Regions from separate parts of the Nocardioides sp. dk884 genome, predicted to be linked through region 1. Evidence: predicted binding sites of a transcription regulator. Region 1 holds the regulator's gene; each other region holds the start of a gene.
What was found. Region 1 encodes LexA, which represses DNA repair genes until DNA is damaged. Its sites were predicted from a motif close to TCGAACANNTGTTCGA; they were not measured.
Positions count from the first base shown of each region.

Region 2: GFH29_RS03225 (DUF222 domain-containing protein) is a predicted target of LexA. The motif match lies at 3,243-3,258, and genes of this name have one in related genera.
Region 3: GFH29_RS03440 (alpha-ketoglutarate-dependent dioxygenase AlkB) is a predicted target of LexA. The motif match lies at 5,296-5,311, and genes of this name have one in related genera.
Region 4: recA (recombinase RecA) is a predicted target of LexA. The motif match lies at 1,737-1,752, and genes of this name have one in related genera.

Region 1 is NZ_CP045649.1:3,600,161-3,607,366, reverse strand. It holds gene hflX (GTPase HflX) at 1-279, shown strand, start outside; gene GFH29_RS17190 (SGNH/GDSL hydrolase family protein) at 483-1,175, shown strand; gene GFH29_RS17185 (ATP-dependent DNA helicase) at 1,219-3,213, shown strand; gene GFH29_RS17180 (MXAN_6640 family putative metalloprotease) at 3,253-4,743, opposite strand; gene lexA (transcriptional repressor LexA) at 5,006-5,728, opposite strand; gene GFH29_RS17170 (LysM peptidoglycan-binding domain-containing protein) at 6,085-6,432, shown strand; gene GFH29_RS17165 (hypothetical protein) at 6,542-6,871, opposite strand.
Region 2 is NZ_CP045649.1:664,586-671,791, reverse strand. It holds gene GFH29_RS03250 (GMC family oxidoreductase) at 1-351, opposite strand, end outside; gene pdxY (pyridoxal kinase PdxY) at 501-1,352, shown strand; tRNA gene GFH29_RS03240 (tRNA-Thr) at 1,396-1,471, opposite strand; gene GFH29_RS03235 (SDR family NAD(P)-dependent oxidoreductase) at 1,569-2,333, opposite strand; gene GFH29_RS03230 (SDR family NAD(P)-dependent oxidoreductase) at 2,363-3,088, opposite strand; gene GFH29_RS03225 (DUF222 domain-containing protein) at 3,368-3,928, shown strand; gene GFH29_RS03220 (HNH endonuclease signature motif containing protein) at 3,941-4,447, shown strand; gene GFH29_RS03215 (2-phosphosulfolactate phosphatase) at 4,458-5,225, opposite strand; tRNA gene GFH29_RS03210 (tRNA-Arg) at 5,251-5,326, opposite strand; gene GFH29_RS03205 (SDR family NAD(P)-dependent oxidoreductase) at 5,579-6,331, shown strand; gene GFH29_RS03200 (saccharopine dehydrogenase family protein) at 6,366-7,206, opposite strand, start outside.
Region 3 is NZ_CP045649.1:706,782-713,987, forward strand. It holds gene GFH29_RS03415 (xanthine dehydrogenase family protein molybdopterin-binding subunit) at 1-1,525, shown strand, start outside; gene GFH29_RS03420 (FAD binding domain-containing protein) at 1,522-2,376, shown strand; gene GFH29_RS03425 (SRPBCC family protein) at 2,381-3,133, shown strand; gene GFH29_RS03430 (LapA family protein) at 3,284-3,664, opposite strand; gene GFH29_RS03435 (aldo/keto reductase) at 3,713-4,588, opposite strand; gene GFH29_RS03440 (alpha-ketoglutarate-dependent dioxygenase AlkB) at 4,658-5,275, opposite strand; gene GFH29_RS03445 (ABC transporter ATP-binding protein) at 5,387-6,130, shown strand; gene GFH29_RS03450 (ABC transporter permease) at 6,127-7,206, shown strand, end outside.
Region 4 is NZ_CP045649.1:2,443,650-2,450,855, reverse strand. It holds gene GFH29_RS11900 (ABC transporter permease) at 1-632, shown strand, start outside; gene GFH29_RS11895 (ABC transporter permease) at 629-1,435, shown strand; gene GFH29_RS11890 (DUF3046 domain-containing protein) at 1,490-1,684, shown strand; gene recA (recombinase RecA) at 1,874-2,935, shown strand; gene GFH29_RS11880 (regulatory protein RecX) at 2,947-3,684, shown strand; gene GFH29_RS11875 (phosphoribosyltransferase) at 3,733-4,230, shown strand; gene GFH29_RS11870 (PPK2 family polyphosphate kinase) at 4,297-5,142, shown strand; gene GFH29_RS11865 (hypothetical protein) at 5,175-5,852, opposite strand; gene GFH29_RS11860 (HipA family kinase) at 6,023-6,784, shown strand; gene GFH29_RS11855 (DUF3037 domain-containing protein) at 6,781-7,164, shown strand.

The DNA.
Region 1 (7,206 bases):
CGGCTCCAGCAGCGCGAGCCGCACTGCGTGGTGGTCTCGGCCAAGACCGGCGAGGGCATCCCCGAGGCGCTGGCGGTGATCGAGAGCGAGCTGCCCCACCCCGACGTGGAGTTCCGGGTGCTGCTGCCCTACGAGCGCGGCGACCTGGTCAACCGGATCCACCAGCAGGGCGAGATCGATTCCCTGGAGCACACCGCCGACGGCTCGCTGGTCAGTGGTCGCGCCAACGCCGACCTCGCCGGCGAGCTCGAGGAGTACGCCGTCCGCGCTCCCGCCTGACCGGCTCGGCGCGCCCCGGTCACGCACCGGGGCGTGCCGGGTCAGATGACGAAATCGGTCACGGTGCCACCCAACCGCGCGAACCGGGTGCCGTCGGCGCCGGGTTGTCCGACAATGGTGCGGTGGTACGTCGCGGGGCCCCTCTCATCGGTGACCCGTCCGCGCAGGCGGGCGGGCGGGTGTCGCCGGGAGTGCCCCAGGGAGTGTCCCAGGGACGGTCACGGCGCCGTCGCCGGCTGGCCGCGGTCCTCGCCGCCCTCGTCGTGGGCGCCACCGGGACCGTGTGGGTGGCCGGCCAGGCCATCGGCGGGGACGCCGGGCGCTGTGAGCGCTTCACGGCCGCCGCCACCGACCGCGCCGGCACCGTGACCGGGACCGGGCGCTCGGTGCTCGTGGTCGGCGACTCCTACGCCGCCGGCCTGCTGCTCGAGGACCCGCTCGCGGCCTGGCCCACGCGTCTCGACGGGCGCCTGCGGGTGGCGGGGTTCTCCGGTTCCGGCTTCAGCCGCGCGGCGAGCGGGTGCGGGGACGTCTCCTTCGCCACCCGCGCCGCGGACGCGCTGCGCGCCCACCCGGACGCCGAGGTCGTCGTCGTCGAGGGCGGTCTCAACGACCACGACCAGCGCCACGCCGAGATCGTCGCGGGCTTCACGCGGCTGACCCAGGCCGTCGGCGCCCGCCCGCTCGTGGTGGTCGGCCCGCCGCTCGCCCCGGCGCGCACCGAGCAGGCCCGGCGCGTGGACGCGCTGCTGGCCCGCCTGGCCGCCCGGCACGGCGCGACGTACGTCTCGACGAGCGGGCTCACGCTGCCCTACCTCCCCGACGGGCTGCACCTCACACCCGAGGGCCACACGGCGTTCGGCGAGCACGTCGCGGCGGTGCTCACACGGTTGTGAGGACGCCGTCGGCATCGTCGGTGGCCGCGGTTAGGGTTCTCCGGTGTCCTCCACTGTCGAGCAGACCTCCGTCCGCGACGTCCTCGCGACGGCCGTGCGTGCGCTCGGCGGCAGCGAGCGCGCCGGGCAGGTACAGATGGCCGAGGCGGTCGGTCGGGCGATGGAGGACGAGCAGCACCTGCTCGTCCAGGCCGGCACCGGCACCGGCAAGTCGCTGGCCTACCTCGTGCCCAGCCTGCTGCACCGCGAGCGCGTCGTGGTCGCCACCGCGACGCTGGCGCTGCAGCACCAGCTCGTCGAGCGCGACATCCCGCGCCTGACCACCGCGCTCAAGGGCCAGCCGGGCGTCGACACGTCGTACGCCGTGCTCAAGGGCCGTTCCAACTACGCCTGCCTCCACCGGGTCCGCGAGGGCGTGCCGGACGACCAGGGCGCGCTGGTGCAGCTGCCGGAGGGCTCGATGGGCGCCAAGGTGCTCGAGCTGCGCGCCTGGGCCGACAAGGAGGCCGAGGACGGCGGCAGCGGCGAGCGCGACAACGCCCCGCGCCACACCGACAAGGAGTGGCGCCAGGTCAGCGTCAGCCACCGTGAGTGCCTCGGCGCCGCCAAGTGCCCGTTCGGCCAGGAGTGCTTCGCCGAGCTGGCCAAGGAGAAGGCCCAGAAGTCCCACCTGATCATCACCAACCACTCGCTGCTGGCCATCGACGCGGTCGAGGGCGTCCCGATGATCCCCGACTACAACGTCGTGGTGATCGACGAGGCCCACGAGCTGACCCAGCGGGTCACCCAGGCCGCCACCGACGAGCTGTGGGCCGCCGAGGTGGAGCGGGCCGCCCGGCGCGCGCAGCGCTACGTCGACGGCAGCGAGGCCGACGACCTCTCCGACGCCGCCGACGCGCTGCGCGCCGCGATGGGCGAGGCCCGGCCGGGTCGCCTCGAGCAGCTCCCGCTCGACCTCGGCGACGCGCTCGTGCTGGTCCGCGACAGCGCGCGTGCGGCGATCTCGGCGTTCCCCAAGGACAAGGACCGCGACGGGGAGGCCGACGCCGGCCGCACCCAAGCCCGCGGCACCCTGCAGGAGGTCTTCACGACCGCGGAGCGGATGGCCGCCGAGCTCGACTCCGACGTGCTGTGGATGACCGAGGGCTCCGAGCGGATGCCCCCGCGCCTGTGCGTGGCGCCGCTGCAGGTCTGGGGCCAGATGCGCGACAAGCTGCTCAACGAGAAGACCGTCGTGTTCACCTCCGCCACGCTGATGCTGGGTGGCGACTTCAGCTCGGTGGCGACGAGCGTCGGGCTCAAGCCGTCCGAGCGGATCATCGACGGCTCGCCGACCGCGGCCGCACCGGGGGAGGGCCAGCCCTGGCGGGGTCTCGACGTCGGGTCGCCGTTCGACTATGGCCAGCAGGGCATCCTCTACGTCGCCCGCCACCTCCCGCCGCCGGGGCGCGACGGGCTGGTCAAGGCCCAGCTCGACGAGATCGTGGAGCTCATCGACGCCGCCGACGGCCGGGCGCTCGGCCTGTTCTCCTCGCGCCGCGCGGCCGAGGCCGCGGCCGAGGAGGTCCGCAAGCGGCTGCCGCACCTCACCACGCTCGCGCAGGGCGACGCCCAGCTGCCCGAGCTGGCCAAGCAGTTCGTCGCCGACCCGCACACCTGCCTGTTCGGCACGCTGACGCTCTGGCAGGGCCTCGACGTCCCGGGCGAGACCTGCCAGCTGGTGCTGATCGACCGGATCCCGTTCCCGCGACCCGACGACCCGCTGATGTCGGCGCGGCAGAAGGCGGCCGACAAGGCCGGCGGCAACGGCTTCATGCAGGTCGCCGCCACCCACGCCGCGCTGCTGATGGCCCAGGGCGCCGGACGCCTGATCCGCACCACCTCCGACCGCGGTGTGGTCGCGGTCCTCGACCCCCGACTGGCGACCGCCCGCTACGGCGGCTTCCTCAAGGCCAGCCTGCCGTCGATGTGGACGACCACCGATCCCGGGATCGTGCGCCAGGCGCTGGCCCGGCTCGCCGGCAAGCCGACCGCCTGAGGCTCGCCGTCGACCGTCGGTCGCCGGTCGGCGGTCGGCTCAACGCACCGCGCGAGCGACCAGGGAGAAGCGCCGAGCATCGTCGGTCGGTGTGCCCGCGCAGGAGAAGCGGCTGCCACGCCAGCAGGTGAGCCGGGTGCTGGCGTTGACCAGCGTGACGTCGACGTGGCGCACCCCCGCCAACGGGACGGCGATCCGTCCTGCGCCGGTGCGGTCCAGGGCGACGCGGTGCCGGGTGCGGGTGCCGTCGGCGGCGAGCGTGGTCACCACGGCCGCCGGCGCGCTGGCTCGTGGCGGCAGGTCCAGGCGAAGTCGCAGCCGCCATCCGCGCCCGCGCAGCGTGGTGGCCGGGGTGAGCCGGACACTGGCCGAGGCGAGGTGGTCCAGGCGCACCCGGTGCCGGACGGCGGCCCGGCCGACGCCCAGCGCCGCGACCGGCCGGGCCGCGGGGTAGCCCCGCCCCTCGTCGTACGACGCCGCGGGGGCGAGGTTGTCGGCGGCGAAGCCCGCCAGCGCCGCGGGCAGGGTCGTCCCGCGGGCGCGCAGCACGGTGCTGATCGCGGCCAGGGAGTGGTCCTGGACGTGCGGCCCTGTGGAGTCCGCGGCCTCCCAGATGTCGCGGACCACTGTCGCCAGACCCCCCTGCGCGGTCGGCAGCCGCTCGCCGAGCCAACGGAAGAAGATCCAGCTCCCGTAGACCCGCAGCGCGTCGGCGCGGTCCGCCCGGCCGCGGTCGTCCAGGGAACGCCTCGGCTGGCGCAGCGGGCTGCGGTGCAGGTACTGGCGGTTGTCGTCGACGTCGTCGAACAGCTCGTCCTCGACCCAGGCGGCGGTGGCCTCCATGAGCCAGGCGTCCTGGGTGGCGTCGTAGGCGAACTGCACGGCGTGGAAGTACTCGTGGGCCGCTGTCACCTGGAGGTTCTCCAGCGGCGTGTTGCCCGGGAACTGCGTGCCGTCGTAGTCGTCGTCGAGCACGCAGTAGGCCGCACGGGCGTTGGCGCCGATGACCGGGACAGGAGCGTCGCTCGCGCAGTAGCCGTACAGCCCCTGGTCGCCGATGTCGGCAAGGTAGATGTCCGTGCGGGCGTCACCGCCGAGCGGGCCGTCGCCGAGCGGCGCCCGGTATCCCGCCGACCGCAGGCGCGCGTGCACCGAGACGAGGGTGTCCAGCACCAGGTCGACCTGGTCGGGCACCCCGTTGCCGGAGAGGTCGGCGAGGTCGGGGCTGTCCGCGCTCGCCGGGTTCGACGCCCAGTGCACGCAGAGGACCGCGGTGCAGCGCACCCGCGGTGCGGCGCGAGGGCCCCACCCGTGACCGGCGGGATCCGCGCGGCCGTCGGTGGGTCGGGCGAGCAGGCGTCGCGCTGCGGCGCGCTCGCCGGCCGGCAGGGCATCCAGGGTGAGTGCCAGGTCCCGCAGGGCGATCGTGGCGTCGCCAGCGCGCAGGCCGCTGGACTCGGGGGCCAGCGCGCGGCGTGCCCCGGCCAGGGCGGCCCGGGCCCGGCGCAGCGGCACCGCCTCGGTGGGCACGCTCAGCGGGGTCGTCGCCGAGCCGGTCGCGGGGCCAGCCGAGGGGCCAGCCGAGCGAGGCGGGCCGGGATCGGCGTGTGCCGGGGTCGGGGCGAGGGCGGTGAGGACGGCGAGGCAGAGCGCTGGAAGGCCCAGGGCGCGTGCTCGGCAGGGGCCGGGCGAGGACGGGCGCCGCCGGGCGGCGCGAGGGGCTGGCACGAGGTGATCCTGTCACCCCGTGCCGGCCCGGCTCGGACTCGCCACGGACCCGGCGCGAGGGACCTCAGACCCGGCGCAGGACCGCGGTGACCTTGCCCAGGATCGAGGCGTGGGTGCCGTCGATGGGCTCGTAGGCGTCGTTGTGGGGGAGCAGCCAGACCTTGCCGTCCTTGCGCTGGAAGGTCTTCACGGTGGCCTCGCCCTCGATCAGAGCGGCCACCATGTCGCCGTTGTTGGCGGTCTGCTGCTGGCGGATCACCACGTAGTCGCCGTTGCACACCGCCGCGTCGATCATCGAGTCACCGGAGACCTCGAGCAGGAACAGCTGTCCGTCACCGACCAGCTGACGTGGGAGCGGGAAGACGTCCTCGACCCGCTCCTCGGCGAGGATCGGCCCGCCTGCGGCGATACGGCCCACCACCGGCACGTAGGAGGGGGCCGGCACGCTGTCGCCGATGCCGGTCTCGTCAACCGAGGAGCCCTCGCCCGAGGACATGGCCTTGCGGGCGGCCATCACCTCGGGCAGGAACACCTCCAGGGCACGCGGACGGTGCGGGTCGCGCTTGATGAAGCCCTTCTGCTCGAGGACCTTCAGCTGGTGCGCCACGCTCGAGGAGCTGGTCAGGCCGACGGCCTGACCGATCTCGCGCATGCTCGGCGGGTAGCCGCGCTTCTCGATGCAGTCGGTGATGTGGGTGAGCACCCGCACCTGGCGCGGGGTGAGTCCGGTCGCGTCAGCAGGACCGTCGGGGAGCTCAGCGACCCCGTCGCTCTTCTTCTTGGCCATCTGTGCCTTCCCTCGGGTCGTCGTCCGGGTTGTCCGCGCCTCCGGCGGATCGGGCGTCGTCCCGGGTCCGGTGGCGTGAGGGCCACCGTAGCGACATCCACCCCCAGAGTTCAAACATCTGTTCGAAGTGCGTGTCGCGGGCCTGCCTGCGCGGCCGAGACGGGCGATGCGTCGAACATTCGTTCGCCCAGATGCTTGCGTTCCTCGAACACCTGCTCTAGCGTCGTACATGTGTTCGATCGAACGTCTGGTCGAACGTCGATCCGGTCCCGTTTCGGCGGGACTGTCGGTGGCGGGCGTTAGACATCTTCTCGACGCCGCGATCCGAGGCTGACACCACTTCCCCAGGAGCCACGATGAGCACGCTGAACCCCACGACCATGATCATCACCTCTCGTCCGGCGACCGGCCGGTCCGTGCGGCTGACCCGCCGAGGCCGCGTGGTGGTCTTCCTGTTCTGCGTGGCGGTCCTGCTGGGCGTCGGGTTCGCCCTCGCCGGCGGCTCGATGGCGACGGCGGAGAGGGGCTCGGCGGAGCCCACGGAGATCATCACGGTCGGCACCGGTCAGACCCTGTGGGACATCGCCGCCGAGCTCAGCGACGACGGTGACGTGCGCGAGGAGATGCGCCACATCGAGCGGCTCAACGCCCTCGACTCCACGATGCTCGTCGCCGGTCAGCGCCTCGCGGTGCCCACCAGCTGAGGCACGCCAGACATCGCCGGTCGCCTCGACCCCGACCGGCGAGCAGGGGAAGACAGGGGGCGGAGCCTGATGGCTCCGCCCCCTGGTCGTTCCTCGAGGTCGAGGTCGTTCAGCGGGCCGCGCGTCGTCCGCCTGGCACCGTCGTGCGTGTCGCCGGGGTGCTCGCGGCGACGGGGTCCTGCGTCGGGGCGGCTGCGGGATCGGGCGACGAGGAGGGGCCGGAGGTGAGGCAGAGCTCGCGCAGCAGGCGTGCGATGAGCATGAGGGCCACAAACAGGCAGGCCACGGCGCCGGTCGAGGCGAGCGCCAGGAGCCACCAGCCTCCGGAGTCGCCGCCGCGCGCGCTGGCACCGAAGTCGATCGCGGCGTAGACGAGGTATCCCCAGGCGATGACGGCCAGCGTCACGCCTCCGGCCAGGGCGAGCAGGCGTGGCTGCACCGTCGGAGTCTTCTTGGTGCCCCGCCTCGAACCCGCCCGCTTGCCCTTGCTTGCCACGGGGTCATTGTCGCTGATCGCGCGCCCGGGCGCTCGGCGACCCGCACGTCGACCCCGCCCCTTTTGAGCCACGTCCGTGCGGCGTCCGATTCGCGCCTGATCCGTGCCGCTTGCGGTGTCGCGCCGGCGTCCGGCGAAGGCTGGCAGGGCTCTGACCTGCGGTTTCGAAGGCGGTCCGTACCGGGGGCCTCGATCGTGTCGCGCGGGCTTGCAGAGGATCCGCCGCACGCGTACGGTTACCCCTACATCTAGTACTTACAGCGCTGTAGTTATCCACA
Region 2 (7,206 bases), 1.3 Mb from region 1:
GGCGGCCCAGGAGTCGTAGTTGGCGCGGTTGCCGCGCACGTAGACCATCCCGTTGACCGAGCTGGAGCCGCCGAGCACCTTGCCCCGCGGGGCGGGCATCCGGCGCCCGAGGATGTGCTGCTGCGGCACCGTGTAGTAGCCCCAGTCATTGATCCGCTTGATCCGCGGCTCGGCGTGCATCGGCCCGATCATCCCGGGCTTCTTGGTGAGCAGCTGGTTGTCGCTGCGCCCGGCCTCGAGCACGATCACGCTCGCGCCGGACTGCGCCAGCCGGCCGGCCATCGCGGCACCCGCGCTGCCGGAACCGACGACGACGTAGTCGGCCTCGTTCGAGTAGGGAGTCTTGGCCATCTCAGTTACCTCGTTCGGGCCGACGGGCGGTCACATACTGACGGAATGTATGCGTGGTCACACTACGCCAACGACTGGAACGAGTTCTAGTTCTGCCCGACCTTCGGCTGTTCCGAGAATCCGTAGGTCGCGGGGGACACAATGGCGCCATGAAGCTGCTGTCCATCCAGTCCTCGGTCGCCTACGGCCACGTCGGCAACTCCGCTGCCGTCTTCCCGCTCCAGCGGCTCGGGCACGAGGTGTGGGCGGTCAACACCGTGCACTTCTCCAACCACACCGGGTACGGCGCGTGGCGCGGCCCGATGCTCCCGGCCTCCGATGTGCGCGACGTCGTGATCGGCGTGGAGGAGCGCGGCGCGTTCCCCGACGTCGACGCGATCCTGTCCGGCTACCAGGGCGGCGAGGACATCGGCGAGGTGATCATCGACGCCGTGGCGCGGGTCAAGGCGGCCAACCCGGCGGCGACGTACACCTGCGACCCGGTGATGGGCAACGCCCGCTCGGGCTGCTTCGTGAACCCCGCGATCCCAGTCCTGCTGCGCGAGAAGGTCGTGCCGGTCGCCGACATCATCACGCCCAACCAGTTCGAGCTCGGCTACCTCACCGACACCGAGCCGCGCACCCTCGACGACATCCTGGCCTCGGCCGACGCGGCCCGGGCGATGGGCCCGAGCACGGTGCTGATCACCAGCGTCGAGCGGTCCGACCGTCCCGAGGACACCATCGAGATGATGGTGGTCAACGGCGACGGCGCCTGGCTGGTGCGCACGCCGTACCTCCCGATGAAGGCCAACGGCTCCGGCGACATCACCTCGGCGCTCTTCACCGCCCACCTGCACACCACCGGCGACCCGGCGGTGGCCCTGGGCCGCACCGCCTCCTCGGTCTTCGGCGTGCTGCGCACGACCCTGGAGAGCGGCGAGCGCGAGCTGCAGATCGTCGCCGGCCAGGAGCACATCGCGCATCCGGCCGAGGAGTTCGAGGTCGAGCGGGTCCGCTGAGCGGACCGCTCGGATCACCCGCTCGGATCATCGAGCGGGACTGTGGAGCCGGTGACAGGGGTCGAACCCGCGACATCCTCATTACAAATGAGGCGCTCTACCAACTGAGCTACACCGGCGCGGCCCGATCCGGGCCGACGGCCATGCTAGCCAGCACGGCTCGTCGGCGCGGCGTCGGGCGCTGCTGCGTGGGACGACGGGCGCCCCGGAGCAGCCCTAGGAGAAGAAGGTGCCCCCACCGTCGACGTTGATCGTGCAGCCGGTGACATAGCCGGCGTCCGGCCCGGCGAGGAAGACCGCCGCCCGCCCGACGTCGGCCTCGGCGTCGCCGGCGCGCGGCAGCGAGAGGCGGCGCAGGACGCCCTTGAGCTCGTCGGGACGCTCGTCGTAGTGGGCCTTCGCGCCCTCGGTCAGCACGAACGGCGCCAGATTGTTCACAGTGATCCCGTGGCGCCCCCACTCCCGCGCCGCGACCCGAGTCAGGCCGCCCACGCCGGCCTTCGCCGCGACGTACGCGCCGTAGCCCGCGAGACCGCCCGGGTCGGAGGCGGAGCGCAGGTTGATGATGCGGCCGCCGCCCTCCTCCAGGGTCCCCTTGAGGTGCGGGAAGCAGGCGCGCATGAAGTAGTACGTCGCCTTCGGACCCGTGTCGAGCGCGAGGTCGATGTCGGCGTCGGTGGCGTCCTCGAAGCGGCTCTGGGCCGAGGCCATCGCGTTGTTGACCAGGATGTCGACGGTGCCGAAGCGCTCCACCACCTGGGCCACACTGGCGTCGACCTGCCCGGAGTCGCGGATGTCGCAGCCCAGCCCGAACGCCGGCGCATGCTGCTCCAGCTCCGCCGCCATCGCCTCGGCGCCTGCGGCGTCGAGGTCCAGGACCGCGACCCGGGCCCCCTCCTTGGCGAACGCCCGCGCGATCCCCGCACCCACGCCACGCGCGGCGCCGGTCACCAGCGCGACCTTGCCGTCCAGCACTCCCATACCTGCTCCCTCGCTCGTCTGTCCTGTGCTCAGCTCATGAACCCGTCGATCGCCAGCACCTCACCCGTGACGAATCGGGCCTGCGGCGAGGACAGGTAGCGGATCGACTCCGCCACCTCCTGCGGCGAGATCGTCCCGGGGAACTGCATGTGCAGTCGCTCGGCGACCTTCGGGTCCAGGTCGGTGGGGTACGTCGAGGCCACCTGGGCCACCATCGGAGTGTCGATGGTGCCGGGGCACACGGCGTTGACGCGGATGCGGCGCGAGGCCAGCTCGAGGGCGAGGTTCTTGGTCAGCTGGACCAGCCCGCCCTTCGAGGCACCGTACGCCGCGGCGTACGGCTGCGGGACGCGACCGGCCACCGACGCCACGTTGACCACACAGCCGGGACCGACCTCCAGCAGCGGCAGCGCCGCCTGGGTCAGCAGGAACGGGCCCTTGAGGTTGACCGCCAGCACCCGGTCCAGCTCGGCCTCGTCGATCCGCTCGAAGCGGCCGAACTGCACGATGCCGGCCACGTTGGCGAGCACGTCGATACGGCCGTGCTGCCCGCACACCGCGACCGCCGCGTCGACCGCCGCCTTGCTCGAGACGTCGCACTCGACGTACGTCACGCCCTCGGGCACGGTCGCGGCGCGGTCGAGACCGAAGACGATCTCACCGGCATCACGGAACATCTCGGCGGTCGCGAACCCGACCCCGGAGGCGGCGCCGGTGACCACCACGACGCGCTGCGTCTGCTGCTCGCTGCTCATGGCGCGGACGCTAGCGCACCGCGGTGGAACAGGTTCCAGATCGCTGCCGATGATCGGGACCGAGTGCCACCCCATCGCCGGGCGCACCCCACCGGTCGAGCTCGTCGAGCCCACGGCCGAGGAACCTGAAACAGCGGTGGAGAAACCCTTGTCGTCGAACGTGCGTTCGAGCAAGATGAGGCATGGCCGACCACGAGCTCCCCGACTGCGACACCCCAGCCGCCGTGCTGGCGTTCGCGCAACGCCGCCGGGCTGCCGCCCAGCGAGGGGACGCCGCTGGTGGCGGAGTTCGCACCCATGGAGTTCGGCGCGGCGATCGGCATGTCCACCGACTCCGCGCGGTCCTTGGTCGGTGACGCGCTGGAGTTGGCGCACCGGCTGAAGCAGACCTGGAAGCTGGTCCGGGCCGGCAAGGTCCCGCTCTGGAAGGCCCGGCGGTTGGCGCAGCTGACCACCACCCTGCCGTTGGACGGCGCGGAGTTCGTGGACCGCCAGGTGGCCGGGTTCGTCGGGAAGATCAGCTGGGCCGGGATCGAGCGGCTCGTCGACCAGGCCCGCGTGATGTTCGATCCCGAGGGTGCGGAGAAGCAGCGCCGCGAGGCTGCTGACGGTCGCCGCTTCGACGTCCACACCGACGAGGCCACCCACGACGGCACCGTCCACGTCGAGGGGGTTCTCGACCTCGGCGACGCGATCGACCTGGACGCCGCGGTCCGCCAGGGCGCGGAGGAGCTCGCGGCCCTTGGCTCCACCGAGTCGTTGGACGTGCGCCGATCCATCGCTGTGGGCGAGCTCGCCCGGCGCCAGCTGGCCTTCGACCTCCGGGCCGAGGCGGGCTAGGGCGCCGCGTCGGTGGTGAAGCCCCGCCAGGCGGTCATCCACGCGCACCTCTCCCACGCGGCGATCTCCCGCGATGAGGCAGGTATCGCGCACGTCGAGGAGACCCGGTCCATCGTGTCGACCGACCAGGTCCGCGACTGGTGCAGCGGCGACGCCCAGGTGACGGTCAAGCCGGTGATCGACCTCGAGGCCCACCACCACACCGACGCCTACGCGATCCCTGACCGGCTCGCCGAGCAAACCCGTCTGGCCCAGCCGGTGTGCGCGTTCCCGTGGTGCGAACGCCCTGCGCGGCGTTGCGACACCGACCATGTGGTCGCCCACGGCACCGGCGGCCCGACGTGCAGCTGCAACCTCGCCCCGCTCTGCCGGCGCCACCATCGGGCCAAGACCCACACCGCGTGGACCTACGACAAGACCGACGCCGCGACGTACCTCTGGCGATCCCCACACGGGCTGCACCTGATCAAGGAACGCGGCACCACCCGCCTCGTCACCGCACACCCACCCGACCAGTAGCCGCTTGCGGCTACCCGGCGGGGCCGAACGAACCGCCCGCCAGCACCGGGACAATGTCGGAGACGCTCAGGGCCGCCGCCGCACTCACGTCTGCCGCGAAGCCCTTGCTCGCGAGCTCCCGTCCTCCGACGCACCTCGCCATCCGTTCCCCGAGATCGTCCTGGGCGGCTGCGAAGAGGTCCACCGCCGCTGCGGCCTCCGGGCTCATCAGGTCCCCGTGGCCCAGCCGCGCCAGCGACCAGAGGATGGCGCCCGCGCCGAGGTGGTCCTCCAGCGCGGGCCGCAACGAGTCGTCGCTGCTCCACCGCTCACCCGCAGCGATGACCGCGACCGACAGCCCCCTCTCCAGAGCCGGCGCCAGCCACTCAGCGACCGCCCCGGCGTTGCGCAAGCAGCCGGCCACCACCTCGGCCCCTGTCTCCCGCAGCGCCTCGGCGATCGTCGATCCGTTCGGCGAGGGCAGGACGAGTCGTGGCACCACCTCGCACTCGAGGAGGCCAGCGGGCGACAGCGACGGGGCCGGGATCCCACCCTCCTTCGTCGCCTCGAGCCGGCCGACCGCGAGCACGGCCGCGTTCTCCCGGGCGAACTCGGCCGCCTCGGCGTCCTTCCAGCGGTACGGATAGACGCGCATGCCGCGCTCGACAGCGATGCAGACCGAGGTGGAGAAGCTCAGGACGTCGACCACGACCGACACGTCGGCGCGCGCTGCACGTGCACCGACCGGCCCCCAGTCCATGCGGAGACCGAAGGATCCCTGCCCGAAGAGGTCCGCCATGGGCCAGACAGTAGCGAGGCCGAGGTGGTGCCCCAGGCAGGAATCGAACCTGCGACCTTTCGCTTAGGAGGCGGCTGCTCTATCCGCTGAGCTACTGGGGCCTGGTCACGGGCGCTCACGCTGAGGACCCACGACGACCGTCACATCATGTCAGGACCGGGCCGGGCCGGACGAAGCAGCCCGACCGCGTGGCGGCGCAGGTCGCGCCGGCGCTGCGCCATCGCCGCGCCGCTCCGCCGCACATCCGAGGAGTGAACCCCACCACCCGGAGCGGCGCCCTCGTCCTAGCCTCGGGCCGGGCGCGTCCGCGCCGTACGACGACCAACGGGTGCACCGAGACCGAGGACATCACTGTGGATCTGGGACTTCGCGGCAGCGCCGCGCTCGTGACCGGCGGCAACCGGGGCATCGGCCTGGCCACCGCCAGGGCTCTCGTGGCCGAGGGGGCGCGGGTCGCGCTGCTCGGGCGCGACACCGAGGCGCTGGCGGTGGCGCGCGAGACGCTCGGGCCGGAGACGGTGACGGTGGTCGCCGACACCACCGACGACGCGCAGGTACGCCGTGCGGTGGACGCCGCGGCCGGTCAGCTGGGCCGCCTCGACGTGGTGGTGAACGCCGCGGCGCCGCGCGCGACCGGCGCCCAGCCGACCGGGCTGGCCGGCCTGGACGAGGCGGACTTCCTGCGCCAGGTCGACACCAAGGCGCTGGGCTATCTGCGCGTCGTGCGCGCCGCGCTGCCCCACCTGCTCGCCGCGGGCGGCGGATCGGTGGTCAACATCAGCGGCATGAATGCCCGCTCGACCGGCGCCATCGCCGGGTCGGTGCGCAACATCGCCGTGGTCGCGCTCAGCAAGAACCTCGCCGACGAGCTCGGCCCGCACGGGATCAGCGTCGTGTGCGTGCACCCCGGCCTGACCGTCACCGAGCGCAACGCCGACGACCCCGAGTACGCCGCGAAGGCCGCCGGCCTCAACGCCCTCGGCCGCGCGATCAGCGCCGAGGAGGTGGCCGATGTCGTGGCGTTCCTCGCCTCGCCGCGCGGCCGGGTCGCCAACGGATCGGTGGTCACCGTCGACGGCGGCCGGCCCGGCGCGATCTGGGCCTGAGCGATCTGGGCCTGAGCGATCTGGGCCTGAGCGCTCAGTCCAGGGTCTCGAAGCGCATCCCCGCCGCCCGCAGCCGCGCGGTCAGGTTGGCCCCCATTGCCTGCGCGGTGGTCACCTGCCCGGCGGTGTGCGGGTTGTCGTCGAAGGCGAGGCACAGCGCCGACTCCGCGAGCATCTTCGCGGTCTCGTCGTAGCCCGGGTCGCCGCCCGAGACCCGGGTGCGCACCGTGCGTCCGCCGCCCTCGCCGACGAAGTCCACGCTGAACCAGGACTTCTCCCGACGCTCCGGCGAGGGACCCTCGCCCTGCTTGACCCGGCTCAGCATCGCCCGGCGCAGCGGACCGACCTGGGCGCCGAGCGCGAGCGCGCCCACGCCGAGCGCCCCGCCCACGGCGTACGGCAGGGACCGGGTGCCGGCGTAGTGGGAGTAGGTGAACTTCGGGCCGTACGCCTCGAGCGCGGCCCCGCTGCGCGCGACCACGAGCGGGTCGATGGTGGGCAGCGGCAGCAGCCACCAGCCGAGCAGCGGGTCCCGGTGGGGGCGCCCGGCCACGGCGCGCGAGGAGCGGCCGTCGGGACGGGGCTCGACCCGGCGACGCTCCGCGGCCGCCTCCCGCATCTGCCGCGCCCGGGACACGGCGGTCAGCGCCGAGTGGAAGGTCCCGCCGGAGAACGTCGCGCCGGCCCGTACGACGCCGCGCACCGACACCGGGCCGGCTGCCTGCAGCTCCTGGACCGTGTAGAGCGCCCCGAGGTCGTGCGGCACCGAGTCGAAGCCGCAGGCGTGCACGAGCCGGGCGCCGGTCCGCTCGGCGGTGGCGTGGTGGGCGAGGTACATCCGGTCGACGAACTCGGGCTCGCCGGTGAGGTCGACG
Region 3 (7,206 bases), 1.4 Mb from region 1:
CGTCACCGGCCTCAAGGTCGAGCTGCTGGCCGACCTCGGCGCCTACGTCTCGCTCGTCGGCGGCGGCGTACCGGTGCTCGGTGCGTTCATGTTCAACGCGATCTACAAGTTCCCGGCCTACCACTTCGGCGTCCAGACGGTGCTCACCAACAAGACCTGGACCGACGCCTACCGCGGGGCGGGGCGCCCGGAGGCGACGTTCGCGATCGAGCGGCTGATGGACGAGCTCGCCGCCGAGGTGGGCGTCGACCCGCTGGCGATCCGCGAGCAGAACTGGATCAAGCACGAGGAGTTCCCGTTCACCACGGTCGCCGGGCTGGAGTACGACTCCGGCAACTACGAGGCGGCCACGGCGCGGGCCAAGGAGCTCTTCGGCTACGACGAGCTGCGCGCCGAGCAGCAGCGCCGCCGCGAGTCCGGCGACCCGGTGCAGCTCGGCATCGGCGTCTCGACGTTCACCGAGATGTGCGGCCTGGCGCCCTCGCGGGTGCTCGGCTCGCTCGACTACGGCGCCGGCGGCTGGGAGCACGCGAGCGTGCGGATGCTGGCCACCGGCACGGTCGAGGTGGTCACCGGTGCCAGCGCCCACGGGCAGGGCCACGAGACGGCGTTCAGCCAGATCGTCGCCGACCGGCTCGGGGTGCCGTTCGAGGACGTCGAGGTGCTGCACGGCGACACCGCGATCGCCCACAAGGGGCTGGACACCTACGGCTCGCGCTCCCTCGTCGTCGGCGGCGAGGCGCTGGTCAAGGCGGTGGACAAGGTCATCGACAAGGCCCGCCCGATCGCCGCCCATCTGCTGGAGGCCTCGGCCGACGACCTGGAGTACGGCGGCGGGCGCTTCACCGTGCGCGGCACCGACCAGGGGCTGGGGATCACCGAGATCGCGAGCGCGGTCTTCGCCGCGCACAACCTGCCCGACGGGGTGGAGGCGAGCCTCGACTCCGACGCGACGTTCGACCCGGTGAACTTCAACTACCCGCACGGCACCCACCTGTGCGCGATGGAGATCGACACCGAGACCGGCGCGCTGCAGATGCGCAAGTACGTCTGCGTCGACGACATCGGCAACGTCATCAACCCGCTCATCGTCGCCGGCCAGGTGCACGGCGGCCTGGTCCAGGGCATCGCCCAGGCGCTGTGGGAGGAGGCGGTGTACGACGAGTCCGGGACGCTTGTCTCCGGTTCGTTCGTGGACTACCTGCTGCCGACGGCCGCCGACACGATCAGCTTCGAGGTCGACCACACCACCACCCCGTCGCTGACCAACACCCTCGGCACCAAGGGCGTGGGCGAGGCCGGCACCATCGCCTCGACCCCCGCCGTGGTCAACGCCGTCGTCGACGCGCTGCGCCCCTTCGGCGTCCACGACGTCGCGATGCCGTGCACCCCCGAGCGCGTGTGGCGCGCGATCCAGGGGACCGACAAGGGCGGGAGCACCACCGGTGCCGCCGCTCCGCACTTCGACGCCTCGACCGGCATGGAGGGCACCGTGGACCGCACGACCGGAGGGACCGACGCATGATCCCCGCACAGTTCGACTACCTCGCCCCGACCACCGTCGAGGAGGCCGTCGCCGCGCTCGCCGAGCACGGCGACGACGCCAAGGTGCTGGCCGGCGGCCAGTCGCTGCTGCCGGTGCTGCGGATGCGGCTGAACGCCCCGGAGATGGTGATCGACCTGGGCCGGATCGACGCGCTGCGCGGGGTCCGCGAGGACGGCGACGACCTCGTCGTCGGCGCGATGACGCCGCACTCGGTGGTCGCCGCCGACCCGCTGATGGCGCGCCACGCCGCCCTGGTGCCGGCCGCGATCGAGCACCTCGCCGACGCGCAGGTGCGCCACCGCGGCACCTTCGGCGGGGCGCTGGCCCACGCCGATCCGGCCGGTGACCTGGGCGCCCCGGTGCTGGCACTCGGAGCCACCTTCGTCGCGGTCGGACCGGGCGGGCAGCGAACCATCGCCGCCGACGACTTCTTCGTCGGCCTCTTCGAGACCGCGCTGGCCGAGGACGAGATCCTCACCGAGATCCGGATCCCGCGTCGTACCGGCTGGGGCGCGCACTACGAGAAGTTCGTGCGCGTGGCCCACCAGTGGCCGATCGTCGCGGTCGCCGCGACCGTGCGCGCCGAGGGCGGCACGATCGCCGAGGCACGGGTGGGGCTGACCAACATGGGCAGCACCCCGCTGCGCGCCCGGGCTGTCGAGGACGCGCTGGTCGGCCAGCCCGCCACCGAGGAGGCGGTACGCCGCGCCGCGGCGCTGGCCGCCGACGGGGCGAACCCGCCCTCGGACCTCAACGGCGACGCCGACTACCGGCGCCACCTCGCCACGGTGCTGACCCGGCGGGCCGTGCTGAGCGCGGCGGGGGCCTGAGCCCGTGGACCTCACCCACCGCTTCACCGTGCCCACCTCGGTCGAGGAGACCTGGGGCCACTTCAACGACATCGCCTCGGTGGCCGAGTGCTTCCCGGGCGCCACGGTCTCCTCGGCCGAGGGCGACACCTTCGTCGGCTCGGTGAAGGTCAAGCTCGGCCCGATCGCGCTGGTCTACAACGGCTCCGGCACGTTCGTGGAGAAGGACGAGGCCGCGCACCGCTTCGTCGTCGAGGCCAAGGGCAAGGACAAGCGGGGCAACGGCACCGCCGGCGCCACGGTCACCGTCACCATGTCCGACGCGGGCGGGTCCACCGACGTGGAGGTCCTCACCGACCTCGCGGTCACGGGCAAGCCGGCGCAGTTCGGTCGCGGGGTGATGCAGGACGTCTCCGACAAGCTGTTGGGCCAGTTCGTGGCGTGCCTGGAGCAGCGGCTCGCCGGTCCCGCGGAGACCTCGCCGGAGCCGGAGGCTGCGGCGGAGGCTGGGGCGCCGGAGCCTGTGGCGACCGCGGTCCCGCCTGCTACGCCACGGGAGACGGCCCCGGACCGGGCGGTCGCCCCGGTGCCGCCGACCGAGCCGGCGCCGACCCGGCAGGCGACCCCGGAGCCCGCCAAGGGGCCGATCGACGACGGGGCGCTCGACCTGGGCGCCGCGGTCGTGCCCGCGCTGGTGAAGGCGTACGGCAAGCAGGTCGCCGCGGCCCTCGGCGTACTGCTCGTGCTCCGCTGGCTGCTGGGCCGCCGCCGGGGCTGAACGCCGGGGCTGAACGCCGGGGCTGAACGCCGAGTCGGGGCCAATGGCGCGGCGAGTCGGCGTCAATGGCGGAGTTCTCCCCAGGCGACTGTGGACAGCTCCGCCATTGGCGCCGACTCGGGCAACCATTGGCGCCGACTCGGCGAGGGGTCAGCGGCGTTCGCGCTTGATCCGGCGGCGCACCTGGAGCATGCGCAGGGAGGCGCTGACGATCGCGATCACCATGCCGGTGACGGCGGCGGCGAGCAGGGAGACCGCGAGCGGGGCCCGGCCCTCCCAGCCGAGGAACGTCACCTGGACGTCCTGGGTGTTCTGCACGATGAAGATCAGCAGCAGGATCAACAGCACCGCGATCCCGACCAGTGCTGCCCACACCCCGCTGGTCTTGGAGCCGCGCAACGGGTCCGCGGCGGTTCCTGGGGACTTCGAGGACCGCTTGCCGGGCGTCGCGTCCGGGGACGGAACCGGCTGCTGGCTCGTCGGGGGCGCCGGCTGCTGCTCGGGAGCCGGGATGTCGCTGGACTCGGTCATGTCCTGCAGGTGCCCAGCAAGCGGGTCGAGGAATCCCGTGCGGAGTGCTCAGGCCAGCGCGGCCAGCTGCTCCTGCTCCTCGGCGCTCAGCTCGATGGCGGCCGCGGCCACGTTGGACTCCAGGTGCGCGACCCGCGAGGTGCCCGGGATCGGCAGCATCACCGGCGAGCGGTGCAGCAGCCAGGCCAGTGCCAGCTGGGCCGGCGTCGCGCCCCGCTCGCGCGCCGCCGCGGCGAGCGGGCTGTCCGCGGCGGAGAGCCGTCCGGTCGCCAGCGGGAACCACGGGATGAAGGCGATGCCCTGCTCGGTGCAGTGCTCCAGCAGGGCCTCGGCGTCGCGGTGGGCGAGGTTGTAGAGGTTCTGCACCGACACGATCGGCGCCACCCGGCGCGCGGCCTCGAGCTCCTCGATGCCGACCTCGGAGAGGCCGAGGTGGCGCACCTTGCCCTCCTCCTGCAGCGCCCGGAGCTCGCCGACCTGGTCCTCGAGCGGGACGCTCGGGTCGATGCGGTGCAGCTGGAACAGGTCGATGCGGTCGGTGCCGAGGCGGCGCAGGCTGGTCTCGCACTGCTGGCGCAGGTACTCCGGGCGCCCGCACGGCACCCACACGTCGGGGCCGGTGCGCAGCAGCCCCGCCTTGGTCGCCACCACGACGTCGTCGCGGTACGGCGCCAGCGCCTCGCGGATGATCTCCTCGGAGTAGAACGGCCCGTAGGAGTCGGCGGTGTCGATGAAGGTGACGCCGAGCTCGACGGCCCGGCGTACGACGCGGACCGCCTCGTCGTGGTCGCGCGGCGGCCCCCAGACCCCGGGGCCGGTCAGCTGCATCGCGCCGTACCCGAGACGGACGACCGGCAGGTCGCCGCCGAGGGCGAAGGTGCCGGACGCGGCGGCGGGCAGGGACGAGGAGGTCGTGGTGCTCATGGCCCCAGCCAAGCGGACCGGGGCAAGCCCGGCCCGGTCTGGACCCCTCGGCGGGCACCGGGAGGGGCGCTAGAAGACGTTGAGCGGGCGGTACTGCACCGAGATCCGCGGGCCGGCGTGGGCGACCTTGGGGACGGCGTGCTCCCAGGTGCGCTGGCAGCTGCCGCCCATCACCAGCAGGTCGCCGTGCCCCAGCTCCACCGACAGCGAGCCGCCGCCCCCGCCGCGCGGCCGCAGCGCGAGACGCCGCGGGTCGCCCAGCGAGACGATCGCGACCATCGTGTCGGCGGTGCGTCCGCGCCCGATGTTGTCGCCGTGCCACGCCACGCTGTCGCGACCGTCGCGGTAGTAGCAGCAGCCGGCGGTGCGGAACCGCTCGCCGAGCTCGGGGAGGTAGTGCGCGCTGAGGGCTTCGCGCGCCTCGACGAGCACCGGGTGGGGGAGCGGGTCGTCGGCGAGGTAGGTGTGCAGCAGCCGTGGCACGGCCACCACCCGGTCATACATCTGACGCTCCTCGGCACGCCAGGGCACGTCGCGCACGAGGGTCTCGAAGACCTCGTCGGCGGCCGGCACCCACGAGCGGAGCACGTCGATCCAGGCGCCGCGGCCCAGCACCCGACGCTCGATGCCGTCGAAGGAGCCCACCCCGGCCGGAGGTGCCCCGAAGAGCGATCCCTGGAAGTCCATGTCACCCAGCGTACGCCGGACCGAACGTCTGTTCGAGGTGTGGCGGTACGGCGTGGCGGCGGGCGGCAGAAGGGGGTGGCGCGGCGGTCCCGGACGCGGAATGGTTCCTGCATGAGCCACACCGCGTCCTCGGAGCTTCCCGCCGCGGCGCGGGTGCGTCACCTGACCAAGACCTACGGCGAGGGCCAGGCGCTGGTGCGTGCCCTCGACGACGTCAGCCTCGACATCGAGGCCGGTCGGTTCACCGCGGTGATGGGGCCCAGCGGGTCCGGGAAGTCCACGCTCATGCACTGCTGCGCGGCGCTGGACCGTCCCGACTCGGGCAGCGTGCTGATCGGCGAGGAGGACCTGACCCGGTTGCCCGACAAGGCGCTCACCCGGCTGCGCCGCGACTCGATCGGCTTCGTCTTCCAGTCCTTCAACCTGGTGCCGACCCTCGACGCGCGGGAGAACATCGTGCTCCCGCTGTCGATCGCGGGGCGGCGCCCGGACCCCGCGTGGTTCGACCACGTCATCGACACCGTCGGGCTGCGCGACCGGCTCAGCCACCGGCCCAACGAGCTGTCCGGCGGCCAGCAGCAGCGCGTCGCGGTCGCGCGGGCGCTGGTGAGCCGCCCGACGATCGTGTTCGCCGACGAGCCCACCGGCAACCTCGACTCCCGCTCGGGCGCGGAGATCCTGCAGCTGCTGCGCAGCAGCGCCGACGACGGCCAGACGATCGTGATGGTGACCCACGACCCGATCGCCGCGGCGTACACCGACCGGGTGGTGTTCCTCGCCGATGGCCGGGTGGTCGAGGAGCTGCGGCAGCCGACCCGTGAGTCGGTCCTCGAGGCGCTGGCCGGGTCGGCGTGATCCGCGCGGCGCTGCGCAGCCTGCTGGCGCGCAAGGTGCGCCTCTTGATGAGCACGTTCGCGATCGTGCTGGGCGTGGCGTTCGTCGCCGGGACCCTGATGTTCTCCGACATGCTCAACCGCAGCTTCACCGCGCTCTTCGACGCGACCGTCGGCGACGTGGTCGTCGAGCCCGAGGGCGCCCAGACCGCCGACGGCTTCTTGTCCACCAACACGGTGCCCGCCGCGGTGGTCGACCGGCTGGCCGGGCTGCCCGGCGCGGCCCGGGCCGACGGCCAGGTCGAGGCGGACGGCGTGTACGTCGTGGGCACCGACGGCAAGCTCGTGGGCGGCTTCGGCCCGCCCGGGCTCGGCGGCAGCTGGAACGACGCGCCTGCGGCCGGCGGGCTCACGGGGCTGGAGATCCTCGAGGGTGAGGAGCCCCGGGGCCAAGACGAGGTGGTGCTCGACGAGCAGACGGCCGAGAAGGCCGGCTACGACCTCGGTGACCGGGTGGAGATCACCACCGGCGGGGAGACCAGCACCATGGACCCGGTGCTGGTCGGCATCGCCGGGTTCCCCGAGGGCGGCTCGCTCAGCGGCGCCACGCTCGCGCTGTTCGACACCCGCACCGCCCAGCAGCTCTTCCTCGACGGCCAGGACGCCTACACCGAGGTGTGGGTGACCGCCCGAGACGGGGTCTCCCAGCAGGAGCTCGCCGAGCAGGCGGACGAGGTGCTGCCCTCCGGGATCGACGCCGTCACCGGCGAGGACGCCGCCGACGCGGCGGCCAGCGACCTGCTGGAGGCGGTCTCGTTCCTGACCACCTTCCTGCTCATCTTCGCCGGCATCGCGCTGGTGGTCGGCTCGTTCCTGATCGTCAACACCTTCTCGATCCTGGTCGCCCAGCGCAGCCGCGAGCTGGCGCTGCTGCGTGCGCTGGGGGCCAGCCGGGGGCAGGTGGTGCGCTCGGTGCTGCTCGAGGCTCTGATCCTCGGTGCCGTCGGCGCCACCCTCGGCCTGGGGCTCGGGGTGCTCCTGGCGCGCGGGATCGCCGCGGTCGTGGGCCGCTTCGGGCTCGACCTCAGCGGTCAGGAG
Region 4 (7,206 bases), 1.2 Mb from region 1:
ACCCCGACACCCTCGAGGGCGCGGACTCCTACCTCGCCTTCGTGGTCCCCGGCCTGATCGCCGCCCACGCCATGCAGACGGCGGTCAGCGAGACCACCTACCCGGTGATGGGCATGATCAAGTGGCAGAAGGTCTACGACTCGATGCTCGCCACCCCGCTGCAGGTCCACCACGTGGTGGCCGCCCATCTCGGCTTCGTCGCGGTGCGCCTGGCCGTCACGTGCGCGGTCTACAACCTCGTGATGGCGCCGTTCGGGGTGTTCGCCACCTGGTGGGGCGCGGTCCTGGCGTTCCTCGCCCAGGTGCTGGTCGGCATGTGCTTCGCGACCCTCGTCTACGGCGTGAGCGCGCGGCTGCGCAGCGAGGAGGGCTTCGGGGTGATGTTCCGTCTCGGCGTCTTCCCGCTGTTCCTGTTCTCCGGCGCGTTCTTCCCGGTCGCCAACCTCGGCGACGTCGGCGCCTGGGTCGCCCGGCTCACCCCGCTGTGGCAGGGCGTGAGCCTGTCGCGGATGTTCGCCCTCGACCACGTCACCTGGTGGCTGGCGGGGGTCAACGTGCTGGTGCTCGTGGCGCTCTGCGTCCTGGGCTGGTTCTGGTCGGTGTCCGGGCTGCGACGACGGATGGTCTCGTGAGCACGCTCGGCGGGGCGCGCCCCGAGCCCGCCCCGCTCGGGCCGGTGCAGGCGGTCGGGGTGCTCGTCCTGCGCAACTACCTGACCTACAAGAAGGCCTGGAAGCTCTACCTCACCGGCTTCCTCGAGCCGTTCCTCTACCTGCTCTCGATCGGCATCGGCGTGGGCCAGCTGATCGACACCTTCGAGTTCAACGGCGAGCCGATCCCGTACGCCGAGTTCGTCGCGCCGGCGATGCTCGCCGTCTCGGCGATGAACGGCGCGCTGATGGACTCGACGTTCAACGTGTTCTTCAAGCTGCGCTACCAGAAGCTCTACGACCAGATGCTGGCCACGCCGCTGACCAGCGCCGACATCGCGCGCGGTGAGATCACCTGGGGCCAGCTGCGCGGCGCCAGCTACTCCGCGGCGTTCCTCCTCGTGATGACGGGGATGGGGCTGGTGCACTCCTGGTGGGCCCTGCTGGCGCTGCCGGCCACGCTGCTGATCGGCTTCGCCTTCAGCGCGGTGTGCATGGCGTTCACGACCTACCTCACCTCCTGGCAGGACTTCGAGAAGATCACCCTGGTGCAGCTGCCGCTGTTCTTGTTCTCCGCGACCTTCTTCCCGATCACCGCGCTCGACCCGTGGGCGCGCTGGCTCGTCGAGGCGACCCCGCTCTACCGCGGGGTCGTGCTGTGCCGCGAGCTGGTCACCGGCTCGGTGACCTCCGCCTCCGTGGTCTCGGTCGTCTACCTGCTGGTGATGGGCCTGGCCGGCCTCCTCGTCGTACGCCGCCGCCTGGACCGGCTGCTGCTGCCGTGAGCCCGACGCACCCGGGTCTGGGGGAGCGCACGGGGGCTGTTCTACGGTGAACCCATGAGGCACACGGAGTTCTGGGCGCGCATGGAGCAGGCCCTCGGGGCCGGCTACTGCCGGGTGTGGGCCGATCAGTTCGTGATGGCCGAGCTCGGCGGACGCACGGCCAGCGAGGCGCTCGCCGCCGGCGAGTCGCCCAAGCAGGTCTGGGCCGCGGTGTGGCAGGCGCTCGAGCTGCCCGCCCGCGAGCGCTGAGAGGCACCCCGGCCCGCGGCCGATCGCGACACGCCGCACCACCCTGTCGATCTCGAACAGACGTTCGGGCTAGGGTGTGTGCACAGGTACGACGCCGGGCGAGGTCGTCCACAGTCGCGACGAGCTGATCAGGCTTTGTCGGTGGCTCGCTCTAGCGTCGAAGACGTACCTGACACACCGACGAATTAGATGGGGATTGACATGGCTGGTGGAGACCGCGAGAAGGCCCTGGATGCCGCGCTCGCCAATATCGAGAAGTCCTTCGGCAAGGGCTCGGTCATGCGCCTGGGCGATGAGACGCGTGCGCCGCTCGAGGTGATCCCCACCGGGTCGATCGCCCTCGACGTCGCCCTCGGCCTCGGCGGCCTGCCCCGCGGGCGCGTGGTCGAGATCTACGGCCCGGAGTCGTCAGGTAAGACCACCGTCGCCCTGCACGCCGTGGCCAGTGCGCAGGCCGCGGGCGGCATCGTCGCCTTCATCGACGCCGAGCACGCGCTCGACCCCGACTACGCCAAGGCCCTCGGCGTCGACACCGACGCCCTGCTGGTCTCCCAGCCGGACTCCGGTGAGCAGGCCCTGGAGATCGCCGACATGCTGGTCCGCTCCGGTGCGCTCTCGCTCATCGTCATCGACTCGGTGGCCGCGCTCGTGCCGCGCGCCGAGATCGAGGGCGAGATGGGCGACAGTCACGTCGGTCTGCAGGCCCGCCTGATGTCGCAGGCGCTGCGCAAGATGACCGGTGCGCTCAACAACTCCGGCACCACCGCGATCTTCATCAACCAGCTGCGCGAGAAGATCGGCGTGATGTTCGGCTCGCCCGAGACCACCACCGGTGGTCGCGCGCTGAAGTTCTACTCCTCGGTGCGCCTCGACGTGCGCCGCATCGAGACGCTGAAGAACGGCACCGACATGGTCGGCAACCGCACCCGCGTCAAGGTGGTCAAGAACAAGGTCGCCCCGCCGTTCAAGCAGGCCGAGTTCGACATCATGTACGGCAAGGGCATCAGCCGCGAGGGCGGCCTGATCGACGTCGGTGTCGAGGCGGGCCTGGTCCGCAAGGCCGGCGCCTGGTACACCTACGACGGCGACCAGCTCGGCCAGGGCAAGGAGAACTCCCGCAAGTTCCTCCAGGACAACCCCGACCTGGCCAACGAGCTCGAGAAGCGCATCCTCGAGAAGCTCGGCGTCATCCCGAGCGTCGAGGCCGAGGCGCCCGTGGCGGCCGAGCCGGTCGGCGTCGACGACTTCTGAGGGAGCCCCACGTGAGGGAGGACCGGCCACCGCCGTCGTGGCTCGGTGACGTCTCGGCGGGTGTGGACGCATGGACCCAGCGTGCGTCCGCTCCGCCGTCGGCACCGGCCGGCGACCCTGGCGACACCGGCGCAGAGGAGCGCCCTGCCGGTCGCCGGGGTGGCGCGCGCGGCACCCGTCGTACGACGGGAGGCCGGGGCCGGCGTACGCGCCAGGCGCCGCCCCCCGATGACGTCGCCGCCCTCGGACCGCCCGCCGACCCGGAGGCCGTCGCGCGCAAGATCCTGCTCGACCAGCTGACCGGTCAGGCGCGCAGCCGCAAGGAGCTCGCCGACAAGCTCGCCGGCAAGGACGTACCGCCCGAGATCGCCACCCAGCTGCTCGACCGCTTCGAGGAGGTCGGGCTGGTCGACGACGAGGCGTTCGCGCGCGCTTGGATCGCCAGCCGGCAGCCCGGCAAGGGCCTGGCCCGCCGGGCACTGGCCCAGGAGCTGCGCCGCAAGGGCATCGACGACGAGGTCGCCCGCGACGCGCTCGACGAGATCGACCCCGCCGACGAGGAGGAGGCGGCCCGCCGCCTGGTCCGCAAGAAGCTCCGCTCGCTGTCGCGCGTCGACGACCAGACCGCGACCCGGCGCCTGGTCGGGATGCTGGCCCGCAAGGGCTACTCCTCCGGCCTGGCGTTCTCCGTGGTCCGCGACGAGCTGGCCCAGGCGGGCCGTGACGAGCCCGACATCGAGCTCGACTGAGCCAGGGTCTCTCGACATCGGTGCGCCGGGCGGGGGCAGAATGCTGCGGTGGCCGATGAAGAGCGCGAGATCCTGACCTACGAGCTGTTCGGCGTGGCCGTTCGCGACCTGGCCCAGCAGGTCGTCGACTCCGGCTACCAGCCCGACCTGGTGCTCGCCATCGCCCGCGGGGGACTCGGCCTCGGCATGGGTCTGGGCTACGCGCTGGACGTGAAGAACCTGTCAGCGGTCAACGTGGAGTTCTACACCGGCGTCGACCAGCGCCTCGAGGTGCCGATGATGCTGCCGCCGACCCCGGCGGCGGTCGACCTGTCCGGGCTGCGGGTCCTGGTCGCCGACGACGTCGCCGACAGCGGACGCACCCTCCAGGTGGTGCGCGAGTTCTGCGGCGACCACGTCGCCGAGGCCCGCACCGCGGTCATCTACGAGAAGCCGTGGTCGGTCGTGAAGCCCGACTACGCCTGGCGCCGCACCGAGAAGTGGATCAACTTCCCCTGGTCGAGCGAGCCGCCGCTCGTCGACCGCCGCGGCGGCCTCGCCCACTGACAGCAGGCCCGCGGCCCGACCTCGGCCAGGGCGGCGGGGGTTGACACCGCCCGCGAGGATCGAGCCATGGCGATCGCGCACCCGACCCGGCTGGCGCCCGGTCCCGTGGACCTGAAGGCCTTCGACCCCGGCACGACGCCGGGCTTCGACGGGGACAAGGCCGCCGGGCAGGCCGCGCTCGAGCACCTCGGACGCGAGCTCACCGATCTGCAGGAGCGGCTCTTCGCCCACGGCCGGGTGGGCGGACGACGGCGGCTGCTGTTGGTGCTCCAGGGCATGGACACCTCCGGCAAGGGCGGCACGGTCCGCAAGACCGTCGGCCTGGTGGACCCCCAGGGGGTGCGCACCGTGTCCTTCCGGGCGCCCACCGCGGAGGAGCTCGAGCACGACTTCCTGTGGCGGGTGCGCCAGGTGCTGCCCCCGGCCGGTGACCTCGGGGTCTTCGACCGCTCCCACTACGAGGATGTGCTCGTCGCGCGGGTGCGCCGCCTGGCGGAGCCGGCGGAGATCGAGCGTCGCCTCGAGGCGATCAACGCCTTCGAGGCCGAGCTCGCCGACGGCGGCGTCACGATCGTGAAGTGTCTGCTGCACATCAGTCCGCACGAGCAGCTGACCCGGCTGCTGGCGCGGCTCGACGACCCCGCCAAGCACTGGAAGTTCAGCCCCGACGACATCGACGACCGAGCCCGGTGGGGTGAGTACCGCCTCGCCTACGAGGCCGCGCTGAGCCGCACGAACACCGAGGCCGCGCCGTGGTTCGTGGTGCCGGCCGATCGCAAGTGGTATCGGAACCTGGCGGTGGCGCAGATCCTGCTGGCGGCGCTGCGCGAGATGGACCTCGCCTGGCCACCGGCCGACTTCGACGTGGACGCCGAACGGGCCAGGCTGCTCGGCACGGAGCCGAGCGCCTGACCCGTTCGAGGTCCTACGGTCGCTGCTGTGGATCAGTAGGTGTAGCCACGCACGATCGTCTTGGCGAACTTCTTGCTGCCACTGAAGGTGATCTTCCAGTTGAACCGGCCGCTGCGCGGGGCCGGCAGGTAGATCGTGTAGCGGCCCTTCTTGTCGGTCTTCTGGGTGCGGAAGCCCTTCCACTTCTTGCCGGACTTCTTCTGGATCGCGATCTTGACCTTGCCCTTGGGGCTGACCTTGCCCTTGAAGCCGGCGCGCTTGCCGCTGATGCCCTGGACGGTCACCTTGCGCTGAACCTTCTGCTTTTTCGAGATGCTCGACGAGGAGTAGCTCCCGGTGCCGCCGTAGACGGCACGGTAGGTGCCGTTCTGGCGGTACTTGATGGTGTCGTAGAGGTAGGCGCTGGAGGCGCTCGCGACGGTCTTCCACTTGGAGCTGCCGGCGGCCTTGAACTGGACCTGCAGGGAGCCGTCGTAGACCTGGCTGCCGGAGCTGGTGACGACCTCGATCGAGACGCCGAGAGAGTCGCCGCGGGCGGGGATCTTGCCCTGGCTGCGGGTGACGGGGTACAGCCACTGGCCGGTCGAGCTGGCGCCGACGATGCGGGTCGACTCAGCCGCGGAGGCGGGGGCGGCGGTGCTGATCACGGCGGCGGTGGGGCCGACGAGCGCGGTGGTCAGCAACGCGGCGAGGAATGGGCGAATGCGCACGGGATCGTCCTGTTCTTCGTGGAGGTGAGGGAGGGGCCCCGAGGCCCGCTGGCATTACCTTCCCCACTGATGCGCTGCTCACACCGACTGCCTGTGCGATGAGTCTCACTGACCCCGGCGCGTGTCGTACGCCGGGTCGCCGCCCGCGATCCGATCAGTAGGGTGACGCCGTGATCCCTGTCGTGGCCGTGACCCGTTATGTCACGCCGTTGCGGGAGGGCGGCTCCCTCCCGGGCGTGGTCGAGGCCGAGGATCTCGGCACCTACGTCTGCAAGTTCCGCGGCGCCGGCCAGGGCGTGCGGGTGCTGGTGGCCGAGGTGGTCGTCGCCGAGCTCGCCCGCCGCATCGGCCTGCGCACGCCGCGGCTCGTCGGGCTCGATCTGGACGCGAGCCTGGCCCGCTACGAGGCGGACGAGGAGGTCCAGGACCTGCTGGTGGCGAGCGTGGGGCTCAACCTCGGCGTGGACTTCCTGCCCGGCTCGTTCGGCTTCGACGGCGAGGTCGCCGACCCGGACGTCGCCGCGACGGTGCTGTGGCTCGACGCGTTCTGCGCCAACGTCGACCGCAGCTGGCGCAACCCCAACCTGCTGCTGTGGCACGGCGACCTGTGGGTCATCGACCACGGCGCCTCTCTGTACTTCCACCACGGCTGGCGCGGCGGGGTCACCGACCCGGCCCGCTTCGCGGCGCAGCCGTGGTCGATGGACGACCACGTGCTGGCGGCGTACGCCGGCGGGCTGGCCGAGGCCGACGCGCGGATCAGCGCGGTGCTGGGCCGCGACGACTTCGTCGAGACGCTGGCGCTCGTCCCCGACGCGTGGCTGGATCCGGTGCCCGGCGCCGAGACCCCCGCGGCGGTGCGCGCGGCGTACGTCGAGTTCCTCACCGCCCGCTTCGCCACGCGTGCCTGGCTGCCGGGGGTGGACGCATGAGCGCCCGCCTGCCCTACCAGTACGTCGTCCTGCGCTGCGTCCCACGCGTGGACCGCGAGGAGTTCGTCAACGTCGGGGTCGTGCTCTACTGCCAGGCCGCGGACTTCCTCGCCGCCCGCTGGGACGCCGACGCCGAGCGGCTGGGCGCGCTGTTCCCCGGCCTCGACGTGGACCAGGTCTGCGACGCGCTGGCCTTCGCCGAGGGCGTGTGCGCCGGCGACGAGCGCGGCGGCGCGGCGTCCGCGCACCCGATCGGGCAGCGCTTCGGGTTCCTCAAGGCCCCTAAGAGCACGGTGATCCAGCCGGGACCGGTGCACGGCGGGCTGGCCGCCGACCCGGCCGCCGAGCTGGTCCGGCTCGTCGCGCACCTGGTGGGCTGACGACGACAGCGGCGGCGGCTCGTCTCGAGGACGACCCGCCGC